3 regions of the Kitasatospora sp. NPDC005748 genome follow, and region 1 is predicted to be linked to each of the others. Evidence: predicted binding sites of a transcription regulator. Region 1 holds the regulator's gene; each other region holds the start of a gene.

Evidence for each region. The regulator HrcA, encoded in region 1, represses chaperone genes, less so after heat shock. The targets are predictions, from matches to a motif close to TTNGCACTCNGNNNNNCNGAGTGCNAA.
Region 2: the regulator HrcA is predicted to act here: its motif matches at 2,968-2,994, upstream of groL (chaperonin GroEL).
Region 3: the regulator HrcA is predicted to act here: its motif matches at 2,831-2,857, upstream of ABZ495_RS17370 (FmdB family zinc ribbon protein).

What each region holds. Positions count from the first base shown of each region.
Region 1 covers NZ_JBEXYD010000076.1:15,660-23,488, forward strand. Annotated here, with positions in the region: gene ABZ495_RS32920 (PDZ domain-containing protein) at 1-1,471, opposite strand, end outside; gene ABZ495_RS32925 (16S rRNA (uracil(1498)-N(3))-methyltransferase) at 1,598-2,347, opposite strand; gene dnaJ (molecular chaperone DnaJ) at 2,438-3,577, opposite strand; gene hrcA (heat-inducible transcriptional repressor HrcA) at 3,654-4,688, opposite strand; gene htpX (zinc metalloprotease HtpX) at 4,949-5,869, shown strand; gene ABZ495_RS32945 (hypothetical protein) at 5,899-6,483, shown strand; gene ABZ495_RS32950 (DUF3097 domain-containing protein) at 6,515-7,348, shown strand; gene hemW (radical SAM family heme chaperone HemW) at 7,406-7,829, opposite strand, start outside.
Region 2 covers NZ_JBEXYD010000011.1:75,657-83,485, forward strand. Annotated here, with positions in the region: gene ABZ495_RS11725 (glucosyl-3-phosphoglycerate synthase) at 1-12, opposite strand, end outside; SAM riboswitch class I at 162-294, shown strand; gene thrC (threonine synthase) at 312-1,598, shown strand; gene ABZ495_RS11735 (ubiquitin-like small modifier protein 1) at 1,661-1,939, shown strand; gene ABZ495_RS11740 (cold-shock protein) at 2,543-2,746, shown strand; gene groL (chaperonin GroEL) at 3,151-4,773, shown strand; gene ABZ495_RS11750 (hypothetical protein) at 4,874-5,239, shown strand; gene ABZ495_RS11755 (hypothetical protein) at 5,336-5,989, opposite strand; gene ABZ495_RS11760 (PadR family transcriptional regulator) at 6,080-6,427, shown strand; gene ABZ495_RS11765 (hypothetical protein) at 6,424-7,365, shown strand; gene ABZ495_RS11770 (copper homeostasis protein CutC) at 7,421-7,829, shown strand, end outside.
Region 3 covers NZ_JBEXYD010000020.1:40,860-48,688, reverse strand. Annotated here, with positions in the region: gene ABZ495_RS17385 (sigma-70 family RNA polymerase sigma factor) at 115-1,086, shown strand; gene ABZ495_RS17380 (hypothetical protein) at 1,210-1,479, shown strand; gene mscL (large conductance mechanosensitive channel protein MscL) at 1,490-1,909, opposite strand; gene ABZ495_RS17370 (FmdB family zinc ribbon protein) at 2,481-2,819, opposite strand; gene ABZ495_RS17365 (MFS transporter) at 3,082-4,359, opposite strand; gene ABZ495_RS17360 (potassium/proton antiporter) at 4,796-6,283, opposite strand; gene ABZ495_RS17355 (penicillin acylase family protein) at 6,588-7,829, shown strand, end outside.

The sequences.
Region 1 (7,829 bases):
CCAGGTGGCGGCCGTCGGCGGTGAAGGCCGGCGAGGTGTCGATGAAGCGCGCCGGGGTGACCTCGCCGACCGTGCGGGTGGCCAGGTTGGCCAGCACGATCTGGCGCAGCGACCAGGCCCCGAAGCCCGGGCTCGGCCGCGACCAGGCGAGCCAGGCGGAGTCCGGACTGAACGCCAGCCCGCTGACCTCGCCGTCCGTGCTGCGGTCCAGCTCGTGCACCGTCCCGTCGGCGAGCGACACCAGGAGGACCCGGCCGTCGTGCGCGCCGACCGCCGCCTGCTTGCCGTCCGGCGAGACCGCCAGCGCGCGGACCCGGCCCAGCTGTCCGCCGGCCAGCCGGCGGCGCTCCTCGCCGAGCACGGCGGGGGCGTACTCCACGGCGTCCTCGCCGTCGGCGTCGGTCACCCAGAGCACGCCCTGCGCACCGTCCTCGCCGGGCACCACGTGGGCCCGCCGGGCCCGGACGCCGGGCGTCTCGTCCAGCACCCGGGCGGGGCCCTCCCGGTGCGGCAGCCAGTGCACGCTGCCGCGCACCACCACGGCGCCGGCCCGGCCGGTGCGGTCGGGGGCGACGCTCTCCAGCCAGTGCGCGGCCGGCACCGGGCGGGGCCGCCGGCCGGCCCGGGGGCCGGACGGCCGGACGTCCAGCCGGCGCGGCTCGGCGCCGTCGAGGTCGTCCAGCAGCCAGAGGTCACCGGCCCGGTGCCAGATCACCCGGGTGCCGTCGCTGGTCGCGCCGCGGGCGTAGAAGCCCTCCGGGGAGGTGGTGTGGCGGCGCAGGCCGCTGCCGTCGGGGAGGCTGGAGTAGAGCTCGCCGACGCCCTCGTGGTCGGCCAGGAAGGCGATCCGGGCGCCGCCGGGCGCGTCGACCCAGAGCGGCGCCTCGATGTGCCCGTCCAGCTCCTCGTGGACGCGGGCGAACCGCTCGGCGCCGATCCAGAGCTTGCCGACCCGGCCGCCGCGGTAGCGCTTCCACCGCGCGGGCTCCGCACCGGCCGCCGAGAGCAGCAGCACCCGGTCGCCGCCCGGCTCGTACGCCACGCCGCCGACCGGCCCGTACGGCAGCCGCCGCGGCTCGCCGCCGTCCAGCGGTACGGCGTGGGCCCAGGTGCGGCGCAGGGTGGCCTGTCCGGCGGAGGTGGTGGCGACCGGGCTGCCGTCGGCCGTCCAGCCCTGCAGCTGCGTCTGGTCGCTGCCCCAGTACGTCAGCCGCCGGGACGGCCCGCCGTCCACCGGCGCGACGTGCACCTCGGGCGCGCCGTCCCGGGTGGAGACGAAGGCGATGTGCCGGCCGTCCGGCGAGAAGCGCGGGCGGCGGACCGGGACGTGATCGGCCGTCAGCCGCCAGGGCCGGCCGCCGTCCAGCGGGGCGAGCCAGACGTCGTTCTCCGCGACGAAGGTGATCAGGTCACCGTGCAGGTGCGGATGGCGCAGGTAGGCGCCGGCAGGGGTGCTCGGGGATTCGCTCACAGCCGCACCCTACGCACCCGCCGGGGCGGCGCGCCTCCGGTTTCGCGCAGGCCGCCCCCTACGGGGGACGAACCGCCGGGGAACGAACCGCCGGGGGACGAACGGTCCGTGCGGCGACCGGCCCGCTCAGCCCCAGCGGCCGGTGCGGCCCAGCAGCAGGGCGCCGGCGGCCACTCCCGCGGTCGAGGTGCGCAGCACCGAGGCCCCGAGCCGGTACGGCCTGGCACCGGCCTCGGCGAAGGCGGCCAGCTCCTCCGGGGAGACCCCGCCCTCGGGGCCGACCACCAGCACGATGTCCCCGCCGCCGGGCAGCGCGGCACCGGCCAGCGGCTCGGCGCCGTCCTCGTGCAGCACCGCGGCGAGCGCGGCCCCGGCCAGGACGGGCGCCAGCTGGCGGGTGGTGGCGAGTTCGCGGACCTCGGGGAAGCGCAGCCGGCGGGACTGCTTGCCCGCCTCGCGGGCGGTGGAGCGCCACTTCGCGAGCGCCTTGGCACCGCGCTCGCCCTTCCACTGGGTGATGCAGCGGGAGGCGGCCCAGGGGATCACCACGTCCACGCCGACCTCGGTCATGGTCTCCACCGCCAGCTCGCCGCGGTCGCCCTTGGGCAGCGCCTGGACGACGACGATCCGCGGCGCCGGCTCGGCCTCCCGGCGGACCGCGGCGACCGTCACCTCGACGGCGTCCTTGCCGTGCACGGCCGTGACGGTGCCGTCGGCGCCCAGGCCGAGCCCGTCGGCCAGGGTCACCGCCTCGCCCGGCTCCAGCCGCTTCACGGCGGCGGCGTGCCGCCCCTCCGGGCCGTCCAGCCGGACCACCGCGCCGGGGGCGGCGGAGGCGAGCTGCGCGGTCTCGACGACGAACACGGGCGCGGTCATGGCGGTTCCTGGAGTGGGGGTGGGGGGACGGACGGGGGAACGACGGCGCCCGGTGACCCGCCGGGAGCGGGGCACCGGGCGCCGGTACGGTCAGCGGCCGTTGAAGGCGTCCTTCAGCCGGGAGAACAGCCCCTGCTGGCCCGGCGCGAACTGCCCGGAGGGCCGCTCCTCGCCGCGCAGCACCGCGAGCCGGCGCAGCAGGTCCTCCTGCTCGGGGTCGAGCTTGGTGGGCGTCTGCACCTCGACGTGCACTATCAAGTCGCCCCGGCCGCCGCCGCGCAGATGGGTGATGCCGCGGGCGTGCAGCGGGATCGACTGGCCGGACTGGGTGCCGGGCCGGATGTCGACCTCCTCCAGCCCGTCCAGGGTCTGCAGCGGCACCTGGGTGCCGAGCGAGGCGGCCGTCATCGGGATGGTGACCGTGCAGTGCAGGTCGTCGCCGCGGCGCTGGAAGGTCGGGTGGGTGCTCTCGGCGATCTCGACGTAGAGGTCGCCGGCCGGGCCGCCGCCGGGGCCGACCTCGCCCTCGCCGGCCAGCTGGATCCGGGTGCCGTTGTCGACACCGGCCGGGATCTTCACGGTCAGGGTGCGGCGGGCCCGCACGCGGCCGTCGCCGGCGCACTCCGGGCACGGGGTCGGCACGACGGTGCCGAAGCCCTGGCACTGCGGGCAGGGCCGGGAGGTCATGACCTGGCCCAGGAAGGACCGGGTGACCTGGGAGACCTCGCCCTTGCCGCGACACATGTCACAGGTCTGCGCGGAGGTGCCGGGGGCGGCGCCCTCGCCGCTGCACGTGGTGCAGGTGACGGCGGTGTCGACCTGGAGTTCCTTGGTGGTGCCGAACGCGGCCTCCTCCAGGGTGATCTCCAGCCGGATCATGGCGTCCTGGCCGCGCCGGGTGCGCGAGCGCGGGCCGCGCTGACCGGCGGCCGCGCCGAAGAACGCGTCCATGATGTCGGAGAAGCCGAACCCGGCCGCGCCCGCGCCGAAGCCGCCCGCGCCTCCGCCGTTGGGCGAGAGGGGATCCCCGCCGAGGTCGTAGACCTGCCGCTTCTGCGGGTCGGAGAGGACCTCGTAGGCGGCGTTGATCTCCTTGAACCGCTCCTGCGTCTTCGGGTCGGGGTTGACGTCCGGGTGCAGTTCGCGCGCCAGGCGCCGGAACGCCTTCTTGATCTCGTCCTGCCCCGCATCCCGTCGGACGCCGAGTACCGCGTAGTAGTCCGTGGCCACCAAATGCTCCGCTTGTTCCGCCTGTAGAAGTGCTTGCGACTGGTACCGGTGTCACCTGTGTGACACCGGTCGTTCCCTACGACTCGGCCAGGATCTGGCCCACGTACCGTGCCACCGCTCGCACCGCCCCCATTGTGCCCGGATAGTCCATCCGGGTCGGACCGATCACACCCAGTTTGGCCACGCTCTCGTCGCCCGAACCGTAACCGACCGAGACGACCGAGGTGGAATTGAGCCCTTCGTACGCGTTCTCCCGGCCGATCCGGACCGTCATCCCGGCGTCCGCCGTCTCACCCAGGAGGCGCAGCAGGACGACCTGCTCCTCCAGCGCCTCCAGCACCGGCTGGATGGTGAGCGGGAAGTCGTGGCCGAAGCGGGTCAGGTTGGCCGTGCCGGCCAGCATGATCCGCTCCTCGTTCTGCTCGGCGAGCGCCTCGAAGAGCGTCGCCAGGACGACGGTGACGGCCGGCCGGTCCACCGCCTCGAACATCGCCGGGAGCTCGTCCAGCAGCCCCGGCACGTCGGGCAGCCGCACGCCGACGGCCCTCGTGTTGATCTTGGCACGGAGGTCCGCGAGGACCACCTCGCCGACCTGACCCGGGCAGTCGACCATCCGCTGCTCGACCCGGCCGGTGTTGGTGATCAGGACCAGCATGACCTTGGCCGGAGCGAGTGCGACCAGCTCGATGTGGCGCACCGTGGACCGGGAGAGCGAGGGGTACTGGACCACCGCCACCTGCCGGGTGAGCTGGGCGAGCAGCCGGACCGTGCGGGCGACCACGTCGTCCAGGTCCACCGCGCCGTCCAGGAAGTGCCGGATCGCCCGCCGCTCGGGCGCGCTCATCGGCTTGACCTCGGCGAGCCGGTCGACGAAGAGGCGGTACCCCTTGTCGGTGGGGATCCGCCCGGCGCTGGTGTGCGGCTGGTGGATGAAGCCGTCCTCCTCCAGCGCGGCCATGTCGTTGCGGACGGTGGCCGGGGAGACCCCGAGGTTGTGGCGTTCGACGAGAGCCTTGGAGCCGACCGGCTCCTCGGTGCCCACGTAGTCCTGGACGATGGCGCGGAGCACGGCGAGCTTGCGTTCGTCGAGCTGGCGGACCTCACCGGCCATGGGGCACGCACCTCCCTCTTCGCACGTTGTCCGTGGTGACGTGTGTCGTTCCGGCATGGTGCGGTCCGCCGGGCGGACCGCGTCCTTTGGCACTCTGAACAGAGGAGTGCCAGAACCGTACCTGCCAGTGTAAGGCCCGGGTCCGACGGCAGGAACGGCACCGCCGGGGTGATCCTGCCCGCATCGCGCGGCGCGCGGGTGATGCCGCGGGACCGGCCGGGTGGCAGCATCGATAGCGAACGGCGAACGGAGGACCAGCGATGTCGACCTCGGGCCAGCCCACCCGCTTCGCCCCGGACCGCGGCCTGACCGGCCGGATGGTCGGGACCATGTTCGTGATCGGGCTCCTGTACGTGGGTTTCACCGGCCTGCTGATCGCGCTGCTGCGCGGCGCCTGGCCACTGATCGTGCTGATCTCCGGCGGGCTGTTCGTGGCCCAGTTCTGGTTCAGCGACAAGATCACCGAACGGGCGATGGGCGCCCACCGGGTGACCCCGGAGCAGTACCCCCAGCTGCACGGCACCGTCGACCGGCTCTGCGCCCTCGCCGACATGCCCAAACCCCGGGTGGCGGTCGCCGACAACGACATGCCGAACGCCTTCGCGACCGGCCGCAACCCGCAGAACGCGGTGGTCTGCGTCACCACCGGGCTGCTGCGGCGGCTGGAACCGGAGGAACTGGAGGGCGTCCTGGCGCACGAGCTGTCGCACGTCGCCCACCGGGACGTCGCGGTGATGACCATCGCCGGCTTCCTCGGCGTACTGGCCGGGGCGATGACCCGGATCGCGATGTACGGCGGCTTCATGGGCGGCGGCCGCAACAGCAACGACTCCAACGCCGCGATCGCCGCGCTGGTCATCCCGCTGGTGTCGGTGGTGGTGTACGCGATCAGCTTCCTGCTGACCCGGCTGCTCTCCCGCTACCGGGAGCTGGCCGCCGACCGGGCCGCCGCCCAGCTCACCGGCCGGCCCAGCGCACTGGCCTCGGCGCTCACCAAGGTGACCGGCCAGATCGCCGCGATCCCGACCAAGGACCTGCGCCAGGCCCAGCCGTACAACGCCTTCTACTTCGCCCCCGCGCTGAGCGCCCGGGAGGCCGCCTCGCAGCTGTTCTCCACCCACCCCTCGCTGGAGAAGCGGCTGGAGCAGCTGGCGAAGATCTCCACCCAGCTCGGCCGCTGAGCCGACGACACGCCCCGGAGGGGACCGCCGTGGGAATCCTGGACGCACTGTTCGGCCGCACCAAGCCCGTCCGGCCCGACCTCGACCAGCTGTTCGGCGTGCCCTCGGCCGCGCTGACCCTGGAGGCGGCGGCCAGCTTCCGGCCGACCGGCGTCGGGTCGGTCTGCTTCTCCTCGGTCGAGGGCGGCGCCTTCGTCGAGGTCGAGCGGCAGGTCCGGGCCCTGCTGGACGCCGACACCGAGCGCGGCGGCGTCCCGGTGGAGGCCTCCAAGGACGCCTACGGCTACTCCTGGCTGCTCGCCCGGCACACCCCCGAGGAGCTGCCGGAGCTGGTCAACGACCTGCACGCGGTCAACAGCGAGCTGGAGGGGAACGGCTTCGGCCCGCAGCTGCTCTGCTCGCTGGTGGCCTTCCGCGGCGCCGAGGGGCAGCCGCTGGCGCTGGTCTACCTGTACAAGCGCGGCACCTTCTACCCGTTCGCGCCGGTGCCGGGCGGCGGGGAGAAGCGCGACAGCCCGCTGGAACTGCAGGTCAACGCCATGCTGGGGAACGACCTGCGGCTGGAGAAGGACCTCACCCGCTGGTTCCCGGTCTGGGGCGCGCCGGGCCTGTGACGCCCCGTCGGGCCTGCCTATAGTCACCTGCATGCGCAGCCGCCAGTACGGACCCGACCTCACCCCGCCGTGGAAGCGGCAGCAGCCCGCCCCCGAGGTGCCCGCCGACCGGGACCTCGTGGTCGAGGAGGCCGCGACCGGCTTCTGCGGCGCGGTGGTGCGCTGCGAGAAGACCGCCGAGGGGTTCACCGTCACCCTGGAGGACCGGTTCGGCAAGCGGCGGGTGTTCCCGCTGGTGCCGCGCGGCTTCCTGCTGGAGGGCCGGACCGTCACCCTGGTCCGCCCCGCTGCCGCGGCGCCGGCTCCCCCGCGCGCGCCGGGCCGGACGGCCTCCGGCTCGGTCGCCGTCCCCGGAGCGCGGGCCCGGGTGGCCCGGGAGTCGCGGATCTACGTCGAGGGGCGGCACGACGCCGAACTGGTCGAGCGGGTCTGGGGGGACGACCTGCGGATCGAGGGCGTCGTCGTCGAGTACCTGGAGGGCATCGACGACCTGCCCGCGATCGTCGCCGACTTCGCCCCCGGCCCCGGCCGCCGGCTCGGCGTCCTGGTCGACCACCTGCTCCCCGGCACCAAGGAGCACCGGATCGCCGCCCGGGTCACCGGCGACGCCGTGCTGGTCGTCGGCCACCCGTACATCGACGTCTGGCAGGCCGTGAAGCCCTCCTCCGTCGGCATCCCCGGCTGGCCGGACGTCCCCTACGGCGAGGACTGGAAGGGGGGCGTCTGCCGCCGCCTCGGCTGGCCGGCCGACACCCCCGCCGCGTGGAAGCGGATCCTCGCCTCGGTCGACTCCTTCAAGGACCTGGAGCCCGCCCTCCTGGCGAAGGTCGAGGAACTGATCGACTTCGTCACCCTGGAGGACTGACCGGTCAGCCGTGGGCCCGCGACCGCGAGCCGGCGGCTGACACCACGGCGACGACTCTCAGTCCACCAGGTCGCGGACCACGGCGTCGGCCAGGAGGCGGCCCTGGAGGGTCAGGGTGGCCCGGCCGCGCTCATGGGTGGTGCGGTCGAGCAGGCCGTCGGCGAGGTGCCGGTCGGCGGCCGCGCGGCCGGTCGCGGTGAGCAGGTCCAGCGGGATGCCCTCGGCGAGGCGCAGTTCGAGCAGGATGCGCTCGACCCGGCGGTCCTCGTCGGTGAGCCGCTCGCGGCCCTGGGCCGGGGTGCGGCGCTCGGCGAGGGCGCGGGCGTAGCCGGCCGGGTGCTTGGCGTTCCACCAGCGGACGCCGCCGACGTGGCTGTGCGCGCCGGGGCCGGCGCCCCACCAGTCGCCGCCGGTCCAGTAGAGCTCGTTGTGGCGGCAGCGGCCCTGCGGGGTGGTGGCCCAGTTGGAGACCTCGTACCAG
Region 2 (7,829 bases), on a different contig from region 1:
TTCGGCGGGCACGGAACTCTCCTCGACGGATCGGGGTGGGACGGGGCATCTCGCGTGGCGGACGGTCCCGTTCAGGGTTGACGCCTTCGGATACAGTCTTCGTACAGCGATCGGACCTTCGCACGCCGGGGTCGTCGCTGAGCAGGACCACAACTTCACAGAGCTCATCCAGAGGGACTGAGGGAACGGCCCGTTGACGTCCCGGCAACCTTCTCGCACGGCAGGCCTCCGGCCCCGGCGGGACAGGTGCCAATTCCGGCCTGTGGCGCGCCCGCGTCACGGGGAAGATGAGGAGAGAGGCCTCCGCCATCATGGCTATCGACACCGCCGCAGCCGCCCCCGCGACCGTTGATCTCGGTCCCGCCGTCGCACTGTCCTGTCGGGAGTGCGGTACCCGGTTCCCGCTCGGTCCCAGCTTCGCCTGCCTGGAGTGCTTCGGGCCGCTGGAGATCGCCTACGACTTCGGGAGCGAGGGCGCGGAGGAGCTCCGCAAGCGGATCGAGGCCGGTCCGGCGTCGATCTGGCGCTACGCCCCGCTGCTGCCCGTCCCGGCCGACGTGGCCGACAAGCCGAACCTCAACCCGGGGTGGACCCCGCTGGTGAAGGCGGACAACCTGGGCCGCGAGCTCGGGTTCACCGCCCAGCTGCACGTCAAGGACGACTCCGGCAACCCGACGCACTCCTTCAAGGACCGGGTGGTCGCCTGCGCGATCGAGGCGGCCCGGGCGTTCCACTTCACGACCCTCTCCTGCTCCTCGACCGGCAACCTGGCCGGCGCGGTGGGCGCGGCGGCGGCCCGGGCCGGGTTCAAGTCCTGCGTGTTCATCCCGCACGACCTGGAGCAGGGCAAGGTCGTCATGGCCGGTGTCTACGGCGGCGAGCTGGTCGGCATCGAGGGCAACTACGACGACGTGAACCGCTTCTGCTCGGAGCTGATCGGCGACCCGGCCGGTGAGGGCTGGGGCTTCGTCAACGTCAACCTGCGCCCGTACTACGGCGAGGGTTCCAAGACGCTGGCGTACGAGATCTGCGAGCAGCTCGGCTGGCGGCTGCCGGAGCAGATCGTCATCCCGATCGCCTCGGGCTCGCAGCTGACGAAGATCGACAAGGGCCTGCAGGAGCTGATCAAGCTGGGCCTGGTCGAGGACCGGCCGTACCGGATCTTCGGCGCCCAGGCGGCGGGCTGCTCACCGGTGTCGGCGGCCTTCAAGGCCGGCCAGGACGTGATCCGGCCGGTCAAGCCGGACACCATCGCCAAGTCGCTGGCGATCGGCAACCCGGCCGACGGCCCCTACGTGCTGGACATCGCCCGGCGCACCGGCGGGGCGGTCGAGGACGTCACCGACGCCGAGGTGGTCGCCGCGATCAAGCTGCTGGCCCGGACCGAGGGCATCTTCGCCGAGACCGCGGGCGGGGTGACCGTCGGCGTGCTGAAGAAGCTGGTCGAGACCGGACAGCTGGATCCGGCCAAGGAGACCGTCGCGATCAACACCGGTGACGGCCTGAAGACGCTGGACGCCGTCTCCGACTCCGGGATGACCACCGTCATCCGCCCGACGCTGGCCTCGTTCCGCGACGCCGGCCTCGCGTCCGCCTGACCCGCCCGCAGCCCCCGCAGCCCGTACCGGCCGCCCGGCCGCACCGCCCGAGGAGATCCCCCATGAGCGCCACCGTCCGCATCCCGACCATCCTGCGCACCTACACCGGCGGCGCCGCCGAGGTGGCCGCCGAGGGCGCCACTCTGGGCGACGTCATCGCCGACCTGGAGCGGAACCACGCCGGGATCGCCGCCCGGATCCTGGACGACGCCGGCAAGCTGCGCCGGTTCGTCAACGTCTACGTCAACGACGACGACGTCCGGTTCGCCGAGGGCCTGGCCACCGAGATCAAGGACGGCGCGAGCGTTTCGATCATTCCGGCGGTGGCCGGCGGCTGCTGATCCGCCCCTTTCCGACCAGGCCTTTCATCGGCCGACCCGTTTTCGACCGGGCCGTCCGTGCGTACGGAATTCCGATCTCCGTACGCGCGGGCGGCCCGCCGCATTCCGGCGGGAATATTTCGCAGTCCGGGGGAGTAGAGTGTGGCTCGTCCGGGAAGAGGGCCGCCCCATCCCCCTCGCGCCGGTACTCGAACTCCGTCCGCGCCCGTACCGCCGGTGTCTGTCCGGCCGCTGAGACCGGCGCCGGGGCCGTGACCGTGAAACATGTCAGGCCGATGTCAGAATTCTCGAAGGCATTTGAGTAATTCGTCCGCTATGTCCGGCGTGAAATGCCGATTTCCTCCCGCTTTGGTCTGGCCTGTCCCCTGGCGGACCTAGGGAATTCCCAGCGGTTGACCCTGTTGCAGAGGGCGTCGATCCGGATACATTCAGCCGCGGTCGACGCAATCACCCGCTCACCGGAGGCCTTCCGGTGGTCTCCGCGGACGATTGTGGCGTGCACGGCTGCGCCCAGGGGGGGTTCCCCGGGCCGGCCTCAAACCAGACCCGGGCCCGCGACCTGCGGGCGCGTGAAGGGCCAGCACAGCACTAGGGGAGTTCGGAATGGCTCAGGGCACCGTCAAGTGGTTCAACGCGGAGAAGGGCTACGGCTTCATCGCGGTCGACGGTGGTGCGGACGTCTTCGTCCACTACAGCGCGATCCAGATGGACGGCTACCGCACCCTTGAGGAGGGCCAGCGGGTCGAGTTCGAGATCTCTCAGGGGCAGAAGGGCCCGCAGGCGGACATGGTCCGCGCCGCGGTCTGACCTTTCCGACCCCAGGAGTTCGGCTCGGCCCATTCGGCTGGTGCACCTCTTGCTTCACGACGGGCCCGTACGACACATGTCGTACGGGCCCGTCGGCATGTCCGGCGGGGGGCCCGCGCGGCGTCCGGCGCGGGGGTGCCGGACACCCGGCGGCGGCCCATCGGGGGCTCGCCGACGGCGGCCGCAGGGGGCGGACGCGGCTCGCGGGTTGGGCGATTGGGCTTGCACTCGCCTACCCGGAGTGCTAATCATTGGCGTTAGCACTCACAGTGTGAGAGTGACAGCGGACTGGGTCGGTGAGGCCCCCGGGAGCGGTAGGGGAAAGGACCCCCGCACACCAGGGCCGTCCGTCGCGGGCACCCCTTGGTCCGAGCAGTCGACCGTGTCCCGGAGGACCACTTCTGATGGCCAAGATCATCGCCTTTGATGAGGAAGCTCGCCGCGGCCTTGAGCGTGGCATGAACCAGCTCGCCGACGCGGTGAAGGTCACGCTCGGCCCCAAGGGCCGCAACGTCGTGCTGGAGAAGAAGTGGGGCGCCCCCACGATCACCAACGACGGTGTCTCCATCGCCAAGGAGATCGAGCTCGAGGACCCCTACGAGAAGATCGGCGCGGAGCTCGTCAAGGAGGTCGCCAAGAAGACCGACGACGTCGCGGGTGACGGCACCACCACCGCCACCGTGCTGGCCCAGGCGCTCGTTCGCGAGGGTCTGCGCAACGTCGCCGCCGGCGCCAACCCGATGGCCCTGAAGCGCGGTATCGAGAAGGCCGTCCAGGCCGTCTCGGACCAGCTGCTGGCCCAGGCCAAGGACGTGGAGACCAAGGAGCAGATCGCCTCCACCGCCTCCATCTCGGCCGCCGACACCCAGATCGGCGAGCTCATCGCCGAGGCCATGGACAAGGTCGGCAAGGAAGGCGTCATCACCGTCGAGGAGAGCAACACCTTCGGTCTGGAGCTCGAGCTCACCGAGGGCATGCGCTTCGACAAGGGCTACATCTCCGCCTACTTCGCCACTGACCTGGAGCGGATGGAGGCGACGTTCGAGGACCCGTACATCCTCATCGCCAACTCCAAGATCGGCTCGGTCAAGGACCTGCTCCCGCTGCTGGAGAAGGTCATGCAGAGCGGCAAGCCGCTCGTCATCATCGCCGAGGACGTCGAGGGCGAGGCCCTGTCGACGCTGGTCGTGAACAAGATCCGCGGCACCTTCAAGTCCGTCGCCGTCAAGGCCCCGGGCTTCGGCGACCGCCGCAAGGCCATGCTCGGCGACATCGCCATCCTCACCGGTGGCACCGTGATCTCCGAGGAGGTCGGCCTCAAGCTGGAGAACGCCGGCATCGACCTGCTGGGCACCGCCCGCAAGGTGGTCATCACCAAGGACGAGACCACCATCGTCGACGGTGGCGGCGACAGCGACCAGGTCGCCGGCCGCGTGAACCAGATCCGTGCCGAGATCGAGAACAGCGACTCGGACTACGACCGCGAGAAGCTCCAGGAGCGCCTCGCCAAGCTGGCCGGCGGCGTGGCCGTCATCAAGGCCGGCGCGGCCACCGAGGTGGAGCTCAAGGAGCGCAAGCACCGCATCGAGGACGCCGTCCGCAACGCGAAGGCCGCCGTCGAGGAGGGCATCGTCGCCGGTGGTGGCGTCGCGCTGCTGCAGGCCGGTGTCGCGTTCGACAAGCTGGAGCTGGAGGGCGACGAGGCCACCGGTGCCAACATCGTCCGCGTGGCGCTGGAGGCCCCGATCAAGCAGATCGCGACCAACGCCGGCCTCGAGGGCGGTGTCGTGGTGGAGAAGGTGCGCAACCTCCCCGCCGGCCACGGCCTGAACGCCGCCACCAACACCTACGTCGACCTCATCGCCGAGGGCATCATCGACCCGGCGAAGGTCACCCGTTCCGCGCTGCAGAACGCCGCCTCCATCGCGGCGCTCTTCCTCACCACCGAGGCCGTCATCGCCGACAAGCCGGAGAAGGCCGCCGCGGCCGCCGGCGGCGGCATGCCGGGCGGTGACATGGACTTCTGATCCCCTCCGGGATCGGTCGTTTCCCGATCGCACGGGCGGTTCCCCTCGGGGAGCCGCCCGTGCGGCGTTGTGTCCGGCGCCGTTTTGGGACAATGGACGGATGGCTGCCACCGCTGATGACATCGAGACCGCCCTGCACAACGCGCGGGCGCTGATCCTGGCCGACCTGACCGCGCGGGACGTGGCGGACGCCGCCGTGGTGTCGCTGGTCGAGGACGCCGTGACGCACCGCCGGTGGTGGCTTGAGCAGTGGCCGGACGGCGCCGAGTACGTGCTCGGGCTGGTCGCCCAGGACGTCCAGGACGCGCTGCTGGAGGCCTACGGCCGCTGGCCGCTCTGCACCTCCTGCGCGGCCGACGGGGACCCGCACGCGTTGGGCGTCGAGCCCGAGCTGGGGCCGGAGCCGCACTGGGTCTGCGGCAAGGCGGGGGCGGTGGTGGCGCCCGTCGGCCGGCTCGACGGCTGATCCCGCCCCGGCCCGGCTCCGGCGCTCCGTGCGCCGGGCCGGGCCTTCGCGCGTCCCGGGCGGGTCGGCCGCTCAGTGAGTCATCGAGTCGGCGCGTCAGCCTTCGAGCCGGTCGAGTTCGGCCGCCAGGTTGGCCCGGGCGGCGGCGTCGAAGCGCTCGCGGGCGAGGGGTGTGCGGTAGAGCGCGGGCAGGGCCAGGAGCCGGCGCAGGATGTCGGCCCGCCCGGCGCGGAAGTCCGGCTCCGGGACGAAGGCGTACTCCTCGCGCACCGCGGCCGCGTAGGCGGCGTACGCCCGCGGGTCGCCGCCGAGGACGGCGAGGTCCGCGTCGCAGAGCACCTCGCCGTCCCGGTCGCCGGGTTCGGGGCGGTGCGAGACGGTGAGCCGGACCAGACGGGCCACCTCGGCGGTCCGCGGCTCGGACAGGCCCGCCTCGGTGAGCGCCCGGACGGCGAGGGCGGCGCTGCGCTCCTCGTTCTCGGAGCGGTCCGGGCGGTAGACGGCGTCGTGGAACCAGGCGGCCAGCCGGACGGTGTCCGGGTCCTCGGCGTGCGCGGCGAGCACGTCCACGTGGCCGAGCACCGCCCGCAGGTGGGCGGTGGTGTGGTAGCGGCGCTGCGGTTCGGTCCAGCGGCCCAGCAGGTCGCGGCCGTACGGCGCGGGGTCGGCGCCGGCGCCGCAGCGGCGCAGCAGGGCGGTCCAGTCGGCGAGCAGGTCGGCCGGGACGGGGGCGGCGGGCTGGTTCGGCATGGGCTCATTCTGGCGGGTGCCGGTCGCGGCACGGGCGGAGTCCGGCGGGTCCACTGGACGCATATGTAGTTTGACGATATATGTAGTCCTATGACAGAACGAGCCATGCAGGAGCCGACGCTGCTTCTGCTCACCGCGCTGGCCGACGCGCCCAGACACGGCTACGCGCTCATCCAGGAGGTCGCCGCGATCTCCGACGGCCGGGTGAAGATGCGCACCGGCACCCTCTACGGCGCGCTCGACCGGCTGCTCCAGCAGGGCCTGATCGAGGTCGCCGCCGAGGAGGTCGTGGACGGCCGGGCCCGGCGCAGCTACGCGCTGACGCCGGCCGGCCGCGGCGCGCTGGCGGCCGAGGCGGGGCGGCTGCGGGCCGTCGCCTCCGAGGCCGAGCGCCGGCTCTCCGCCGTGCTCTCGATGGTCAGGGGGGTCTTCGCGTGAGCATGCAGACCATCGACCGGCCGGTCGCCCTGCGGGCGGCGCTCCAGCTCTACCCGGCCCGCTACCGCCGCGAGCGCGGCGAGGAGCTGGCCGCGGTCTTCGCCGACACCACGGCGGAGGCGGACCGGCCCACCCTGCTGCGGGAGGCGCTGGACCTCGCCGCCTACGGCCTGCGGATGCGCGCCCGGCTGACCTCGGCGTCGGCGGCCGGGCGGCTGCTGGCGCTGGCGGTTCCGCTGGTGGCCGGCACCGCCGCGGGGGCCGCCCTCTACCCGTGGGTCAGCGACCCCGACCTGATCGCCTGGCGGATCCAGGGGGCGCACTCCTCGGTCCTGCTGGCGCTGACCGTGTTCGCGCTGCCGGTGGCCTCGCTGCTGCTGGCGGTGGCCGCGGTGCTGGGGCACTGGACGGCGGCCCGGGTCCTGTCGGTCGCGGTGATCGGCGCCGGTCTGCTGAACCTGGCCGACTCCGTCCTGAGCGTGGAGTTCGTCGACTGGTGGTGGTTCTCCTACAGCTCCACCTCCGCGCTGCCGTTCGTGCTGTCCGGTCTGCTGGTGCTCGCCGCACCGGGGGACCTGCTGGGCCGGCCGACCTGGCGGACCGCGGCCCTGGTGCCGCTGGGCGCGGTCGGGGGTCTGCTGGTGGTCAGCGCCCAGGGCGGCTGGGACACCCGGTACCTGATGAACGACCCGTGGGCCGCCCTGCTGCTGGCGGTTCCGCTGCTGCTGGTGTGCGCCGCGGCGCGCGGTTGGCTGGTGCCGGCGGCGATCGGGCTGGCGGTGCTGCCGCTGACCCTCTCGTTCAGCCTGTTCAGCCTCTGGGAGTCGGCCGGTGGGATCTGGAACCTGTTGGGGGTCGGCGCGGTCGGCGCGGCGTTCGTGGCGGTGGCCGGGATCGGCTGGCGGGGCATCGAGGGTCTGCGCCGCTCGGCTCTGTGACCGATCGGCCGTACGGGCCTCGCCGGGCGCCTCGCGATGTGGCAGGCTGTCTGATATGTCTAGACCAATTTTCGAAGTCATCGCGCTGACGCCCCAGGACGCCCAGGCCGCCGAGTCGGGCGGCGCCGACCGGCTCGAACTGGTCACGGACATGGCCGCCGACGGCCTCACCCCGTCGGTCGAGGACTTCGCCAAGATCCGGGCCGCCGTGGAGCTGCCGCTGCGCGTCATGCTGCGCGTCCGGGACGGCTTCGCGCCGGGCGACCTGGACGAGCTGGTGGCCCGGGCCGCCGCGCTGCGGGCCGAGGGCGCCGACGAGTTCGTCTTCGGCTTCCTGACGGCCGACGGCGCCGTCGACCTCGCCGCCACCGAGGCCGTCGCCGACGCGGTGGCGGGCTGCCGCTGGACGTTCCACCGGGCGATCGACCACAGCGCCGACCGGACCGCCCTCCGGGCGGCCCTCG
Region 3 (7,829 bases), on a different contig from region 1:
TGTTGTCCGGAATCTGTTCGTTGGATCGTTACGTGTGAGCCCCGCGGGGCCCGCATTCTTGCCCTCTTGGGGGCAGGCAGGCAGACCTCGGCAATTCCAGCAAAGGGAGCAAGCATGGCCACCCGTGCCGTCGTTCGCGACAGGGCCGACCGGACTCGCGCGGCCCGCCCGACCAACCTTGAGGCCGACCGCGACCTGGTCGGTATGTATCTCGACGAGATCGCCAGGACGCCCCTGCTCGATGCCGCCGAGGAGGTCGAGCTCTCGCTGCGGATCGAGGCCGGTGTGTACGCCCAGCACCTGCTGGAGGAGGCGGAGCTCCCGAAGGGTGTGAAGCGTGAGGAGCTGGAGGCGATAGCCGAGGACGCCGAGCGCGCCAAGGACGTCTTCATCCGCTCCAACCTCCGGCTGGTCGTCGCCGTCGCGCGGCGTTACCCGCGCAGCGGCCTTCCGTTGCTCGACCTCATCCAGGAGGGCAACGCCGGCCTGGTGCGGGCGGTGGAGAAGTTCGACTACGCCAAGGGTTTCAAGTTCTCCACCTATGCCACCTGGTGGATCCGGCAGGCGATCACCCGGTCCATCGCCGACCAGTCGCGCACCATCCGGCTGCCCGTCCACCTGGTCGAGGAGCTGGGCCGGATCCGGCGTGTCCAGCGGGAGAAGTCCAAGGAGCTGGGCCGCGAGCCGGAGCCGGCCGAGATCGCGGCCGAGCTGGACACCACCGAGGCGCGGATCAAGGACGTCCTGGACTGGGCGCGTGACCCGGTGAGCCTCAACATGTCCGTCGACGACGAGGGCGAGACCCAGTTCGGCGACCTGGTCGAGGACACCGGGGCGACGTCCCCGGAGGACGCCGTGATGGTCATGCTCCGCCGCGAGGAGCTGGACGGTCTGATCGGGCGCCTGGACGACCGGACGGCCTCGATCATCCGGTCGCGGTACGGGATGGAGGACGGCCGTGAGCGGACGCTGACCGAGGTGGGCAAGCAGCACGGGCTGACGCGGGAGCGGATCCGCCAGATCGAGAAGCACGCGCTGGCCGAGCTGAAGCGGATCGCCGACCACGCGGGCTTCGAAGCCGCCTGACGGCCTCCCCGCCGCCACCTCGCCGTCGTGCCGGGCCCCGGGTGCGGAATCGCTCCGCACCGGGGCCCTCACGCGTCCCCGGCGGCGGTCGGCGCGGGCACGGGGAGCTTCTAGGCTGGAGGAGTGGACGATGTGCGAGACGGAGGCGGGCCGGTGACCGAGCGGGAGCCCAGGCAGGACGGCGGGGACGGGACGGACGCCGCGGAGGCCGTGAAGGCGTCCGACGACCCCAAGGCCGCGACGAAGGCCCGGCTGGTCTTCCGGGACCCGCTGGACCAGCAGTCCAGTGACGACACCGACGCCGGCTGGGGCGGGCGCCCGGGAGCGGGGGAGAGTGGTGGACGGGGACTGGACTGGTACCTGAGCCAGCGCCCGCCGCACCACGGGGACTGACGGGGCGTGCTCAGCGCTGCTGCGTGACCAGCGCGTCGCGGATCTCGGTCAGCAGCAGGACCTCCTTGGCCTCGGCCTCCGCCTGGACCTCGGCGAGGCTCTTGCGCCGGGCGGCGAACCTGGTCATCGGCAGGATCAGGCAGAAGTAGACGACGGCCGCGGTGATGACGAACTGCAGGAGGGCGCTCAGCACCGAGCCCCACAGGATGAGGATCCCGGACGTGACCTCGCCGGTCGCGCTCAGCTCGCAGGGGCCCTTGAGGCAGGAGCTGTAGGCGCCCAGGTCCTTGGCTCCGAAGGCGCCGACGATCGGGTTGATCACGCCCTTGACGAAGGCGTTGATGATGTTGGTGAACGCCGCGCCGATGACGACGGCGACGGCGAGTTCGACGACATTTCCGCGCAGCAGGAATTCCTTGAAGCCTTTCATGCCGCGTGAACGACGAAGTCGTGGTCCGGTCACGGGTGAGCTTCGAGGTGTTCCGATTGACAACCCGATCGGCCGACCGGCGCGGCGCCCGGAGGGGAGAGACCCGCCCGCGCGGGCCCGACGGCCAGCGCGGCCGACAGGGCGACCAGCAGCAGGGCGGGCACCCCGAGCCGGTGCCGGGCGGCCCGGCGGAGCCGGTGGAGGCGGCCGCCGCCACGCCGGATCGGCGCGAAGGGCGGCACCTCCCGCCGGGGCGGAACGGCCGGGGCGGGGAGCGGCGGGAATCGCGGGGGGAGGCTCGTGGTCGACATGGGCACCACCGGTGGTCGCGGGGCGCCGGCCCGGGGTGCGGGCCGGCTCTTCCGACGCACACTCTGGGCGGCCCTGGGGGCGGGTGGAAGCCCTGTCCCCAGGCCTGTGGACAACTCGGCCCTGTGGACAACTCTGTACACCCGAACGGGGTAGTGGGCCCATCGGCGGTTGACCGCGAGCGGCCTGCCTCCGCCCGGGCACGCGAAAGGCCCGCGGGCCGCGCGATGGCGCGGGCCCACGGGCCTTGCGAAGTCTGGTCTCAGCCGGCCGGCTTCGCCGCCGGAGCCGAGCTCGCGGCAGCGGTCGAGCCGCCCGAGGTCGACGAGGACGAGGTCGAAGCAGCCGACGACGAGCCGGACGAGGACGAACCCGACGAGGTCGAGTTCGACGACGAGCCGGTGCCCACCGAGCTGGTGGACGAGGATCGGCTGTCGGTCCGGTAGAAGCCGGAGCCCTTGAAGACCACACCCACGGCCGAGAAGACCTTGCGGAGCCGTCCCTGGCAGTCGGGGCACGTGGTCAGCGCCTCGTCGGTGAACTTCTGCACCGCCTCCAGGCCGTTGCCGCACTCGGTGCACTGGTACTGGTACGTGGGCACTTGTCTTCCTCCTGGCACTCTCGCCTGATGAGTGCTAACGATGGTCAATGATGCGGCATTCCGCTGGATCAGTCCAGCGACTCGAATGTGAGATGAGCCGGGGGCGCGCCGAAGCACCCGTTCCCGCGCCCGCCGGAAGCCGGCCGCCGAGGGCCGCCGCCCCGGCCCGGACCCGCCACCCGACCGGCCGGACGCGTCCGACCCGACCCGACGCCGCCCGACGCCGCCCGACGCCCCCGACCGGCGCCCCGAGCCCCGCCGCTCAGCCCTTCGCCGCCCCGACCAGCTGCGGAGCCGAGCCCCGCTCGTTCGCGCCCGCGACCACCGTGCTCGCCGCGCCCGGCGCGATCAGCAGGTGCCGCAGCGCGACCAGCGCGACCAGGCCGAGCCCGGCACCGGCCATCGGCACCAGGAACCCGGCCGACGGCCCGTGTCCGTCGATCAGCCGTCCGGCGACCGTGGACCCGGCCGCCAGGCCCAGCCCGATGGCACCGGTCAGCCAGGTGAAGGCCTCGGTCTTGGCGCCGTCCGCGACCAGCGTCTCGACCAGGGTGTACCCGGTGATCAGCGTCGGTGCGATGGCCAGGCCGCAGACCAGCCCGGCGACGGACAGCGCGACCAGGTTGGGCATCGCCCAGAGCGTCGAGCAGCCCACGACCAGCAGCGCGTAGCTGGCCAGCATCCGGTGCCGGGCGGCCCGGCGCCAGGCGACCATGCCGTACAGCACGCCGGCCAGCATCGAGCCGCCGGCGAAGATCCCGTACACGGTGCCGTTGGCGCCGGGCTGGCCGACCGACTCGGTGAACGCGGTGACCGACACCTGCATGGCGCCGAAGACGGTGCCGACGCCCAGGAACGCGCCGGCCAGCAGCCGGACGCCGGGGGAGGAGAGCGCGGAGACCCGGCGGACGCCGGGCTGGTGCGGGTGCCGGGCCGGCGCGGTGCGCCGCTGGGCGGCGAAGGCCAGTCCGCCGACCACGGTCAGCGCGGCCTCGGCGATCAGCCCGGCGGCGGGCGTGACCGAGGTGGCGATGGCGCCGGCGAGCACCGGGCCGATCACGAAGGTGAACTCGTCCGTCACGGACTCGAAGGCGAAGGCGGTGTTGAGCTTGGCGGCCGACAGCGCGGACGCCGAGCGCCCGCCGGCCGCACCCTCGGCGGAGAGCTTGGCGACCCAGCGGGACCGGACCATCGCGCCGACCTGCGGCACGCTGGCGCCGGCCGGGGCGGCGGCGAGGAAGAGGGTCCAGACCGGGGCGTGGCCCAGGGCCAGCGCGATCAGCGCGCCGACCGAGACCGCGTGCACGATCACGGTCGGGACGAGCACGGCGGCCTGGCCGTAGCGGTCGGCCAGCCGGCCGGTCTGCGGGCCGATGAAGGCCTGGGCGACGGCGGAGACCGCCGCGACGCTGCCGGCCGTGCCGTAGGAGCCGTGGGTGTCCAGCACCAGCAGGACGATGCCCAGGCTGAGCATCGCGTACGGGAGCCGCGCGGCGAAGGCGGGGGCCAGGAACGTCCAGGCCCCGGGGGTGCGCAGCAGTGCGCCGTACCCGACGCGGGCGGGTGCGCCCTGGTCGGCGGTGGCCCCGGTGCCCGGCCGGGTGTCCGGGAGCGTGTCGGTGGCCAGGGCGGCGCGGGTGTCCGCGGTGTTCTCGACCGTTCGGCGGGCCGTCACGGTCGTCCTTCCTGCTGCCTGGTAGCGCGGAAGGGGCATGGGGTGGCCCCGACGGCGCCGAGAGTCGTCCTCTCGCGCGTCGACCGGGGTAGTTACCGGGCCCGCCCGGCGTGGTTGCCGGGATCCGGGCCGCAGCCGCCGAGCGGTCGCGCCAACTCTGCTTCAGGCAGATGCTGGGGTGTTTCGATCGTTCTGCATATACGCGCGTAGATGACGCGCTACCCCCACCATACAGAGGACATCCAGATCTGTCCCGTCCATCGGAGGTGAACGCTGGACGAACCCCCCGTGGTCATCGCGGTCACCGCCGCCCGTACAGCCACCCCGCGAGCTTGCCGCCCTTGTCCACGGCCCGCAGCCGCCGCTCGGCGGCCTCGCTGACCTCGTCGGTGGTCACGACCAGCAGTTCGTCGCCGCCGCGCAGCACGGTGGCCTTGTCCGGGACGAAGCTGCTGCCCTCCCGGACGACCAGGGTCACCGCCGCGCCGGCCGGCAGCCGCAGCTCGCCGATCTCCACGCCGGACATCCTGGAACTCGGCGACAGCGCCACCGACAGCAGGTGTCCGTGCAGCTTCTCCAGGGGCGCGGACTCGATGCCGAGGTCCTGGCCCATCGAGCCCTCGGAGATCTTCAGCCACTTGGCGACCCAGGGCAGGGTCGGGCCCTGGAGCAGGGTGAAGACCACGACCAGGATGAAGACGATGTTGAAGACGTCGTGGGCCATCGGCGTGCCGGCCACCATCGGGATGGTCGCCAGCACGATGGGCACCGCCCCGCGCAGCCCGGCCCAGCTGAGTAGCGCCTGCTCGCGGCCGGGCAGCTTGAAGGGCGTCAGCGTGATCACCACCGACAGCGGCCTGGCCAGGAAGACCAGCACGGCGCCGATCACCAGCGCGGGCACCACGGCCGAGCCCATGGTCTCGGGGGTGCAGAGCAGGCCGAGCAGCACGAACATGCCGATCTGCCCGATCCAGGCCAGTCCGTCGGCGAAGCCGCGGACGGCGGGCCCGTGCGGCAGTTTGGCGTTCCCCAGGATGACCGCGCTGATGTAGACGGCGAGGAAGCCGGAGCCGTGCAGCAGCGCGCCGCCGGCGTAGGCGAGCACGGTGAGCGCCAGGACGGCGATCGGGTAGAGGCCGGAGGACGGCAGGGCGACGTGCTTGATCCCGAACGCGCCCAGCTTGCCGACCGTGAGGCCGACCGCGGCCCCGATGGCCAGCTCGGCGACGATCGTGCCGATCAGGACGTACCAGGAGTCGAGTTCACCGGTGGTGGCGAAGGCGACGACGAGGATCACCACGGGGGCGTCGTTGAAGCCCGACTCGGCCTCCAGGAGCCCGGTCAGCCGGTGCGGCAGCGGGACCATCCGCAGCACGGAGAAGACGGCGGCCGCGTCGGTCGAGGAGACGATCGCGCCGAGCAGCATGGACGTCCGCCAGTCCAGGCCGACCAGCCAGTGCGCGCCGGCCGCGGTCACGAAGACGCTGATCCCGACGCCGACCGTGGCGAGCACGGTGGCGGCCGGCATCACGGGTCTGACCTCGCGCCAGCTCGTCTTGAGACCGCCCTCGGCCAGGATGACGACCAGTGCGGCGTAGCCGATCACCTGGGTCAGCGCGGCGTTGTTGAAGGCGAAGCCCAGGCCGTTCTGGCCGAGGGCGACGCCGATGCCGAGGTAGATCAGCAGGCTGGGCAGCCCCGACCGGGTCGAGATGCGCACGGCGACCACCGCGACCAGCAGGATCACGGAGAATTCGAGGAGCAGCTGGTTCAGGTGGTCGACATTCACGCAGGGGCACCTCGGGCAGGCTGGGGGCGGGCGGGGTGTCTGGTGGCGGTGAGGCCGGGGGGAGCCGACCGGCCGGGGGCGATTGCTCCGCTAGCGGATCGTTACTCAGTCTAACATTTTGCCATATCTTTAGCTTCACCGTTCACACGGGTCCCTTCCCGCCCTCCGCTGACCTCGTCCGATCCCACCGTGAGCGTCCCCCGTGCACGCCCGCCAGTGGACTCGGCCTAATGTGGTCCCCTGTCATGGCCGTGTGCCCTGGACATGCCCGCCCGTCCCCCAGTCGAGGACCGCAAGGACCCAGATGCCCCGCTCGAAGAAGTTCCGGCGCGCCCGTCTGATCGTGATCGTGCTGGTCGTGCTGCTGGTGGCCGGCGCCGGCTACGGCGGCTACCGGGGGGTGGCCGCGGTACGCGCGTCCTTCCCGGAGGTCGACGGCAGCGTCAAGGTGGCGGGCCTGAGCGCGCCGGTCGACGTGAAGCGGGATGCCAACGGCATCCCCCAGCTCTACGCCGACACCCCGGAGGACCTCTTCCGCGCCCAGGGCTACGTGCAGGCGCAGGACCGGTTCTGGGAGATGGACGTCCGACGGCACATCACCGCGGGCCGGCTCTCCGAGATGTTCGGCGACAGCCAGGTCGAGACCGACTCCTTCATCCGCACCATGGGCTGGCGCGACGTGGCGCAGAAGGAGATCGACTCCCAGCTGTCGCCCGAGACCAGGAAGAACCTCCAGGCGTACGCGGACGGCGTCAACGCCTGGCTCGGCGAGCACCCCGGCGGCGCGAGCGCCTCGCTGGAGTACAGCCTGCTCGGCGTGGTGAACGGCGACTACAAGCCGGAGCAGTGGGCCCCGGTCGACTCGGTCTCCTGGCTGAAGGCGATGGCCTGGAACCTCTCGGGGAACCTCCAGGAGGAGATCGACCGCTCGCTGCTCGCCCAGGACTTCAGCCCGGAGAAGATCGCCGAGCTGTACCCGGAGTACCCGTACGCGCGCAACGGCACCATCGTGAAGACCGGCACCGTCTCGGGCGACGCGTACCGCCCGGCGGACGGGGCCGCCCAGTCCGGCCCCACCACGGGCACCGCGCAGGGCGCGGCCGCGACCAAGGCGATGTTCAAGGACGTCACCGACCGGATCGACGCGATGCCGCAGCTGCTCGGCCGGCAGGGCCAGGGCATCGGGTCCAACTCCTGGGTGGTCGCCGGCTCGCACACCACCACCGGCAAGCCGCTGCTGGCCAACGACCCGCACCTCGGCCCCGGCCTGCCGTCGGTCTGGTACCAGATGGGCCTGCACTGCCGCACCGCCTCGCCCGCCTGCCAGTACGACGTCTCCGGCTTCACCTTCGCCGGTATGCCGGGCGTGGTGATCGGCCACAACAAGGACATCGCCTGGGGCTTCACCAACCTCGGCGCCGACGTCACCGACCTCTTCCTGGAAAAGGTCACCGGCCCGGAGACCTACCTGGTGGACGGCAAGGAGGTGAAGTTCACGCTGCGCAAGGAGACCATCAAGGTGGCCGGCGGCGAGGACCGCACCATC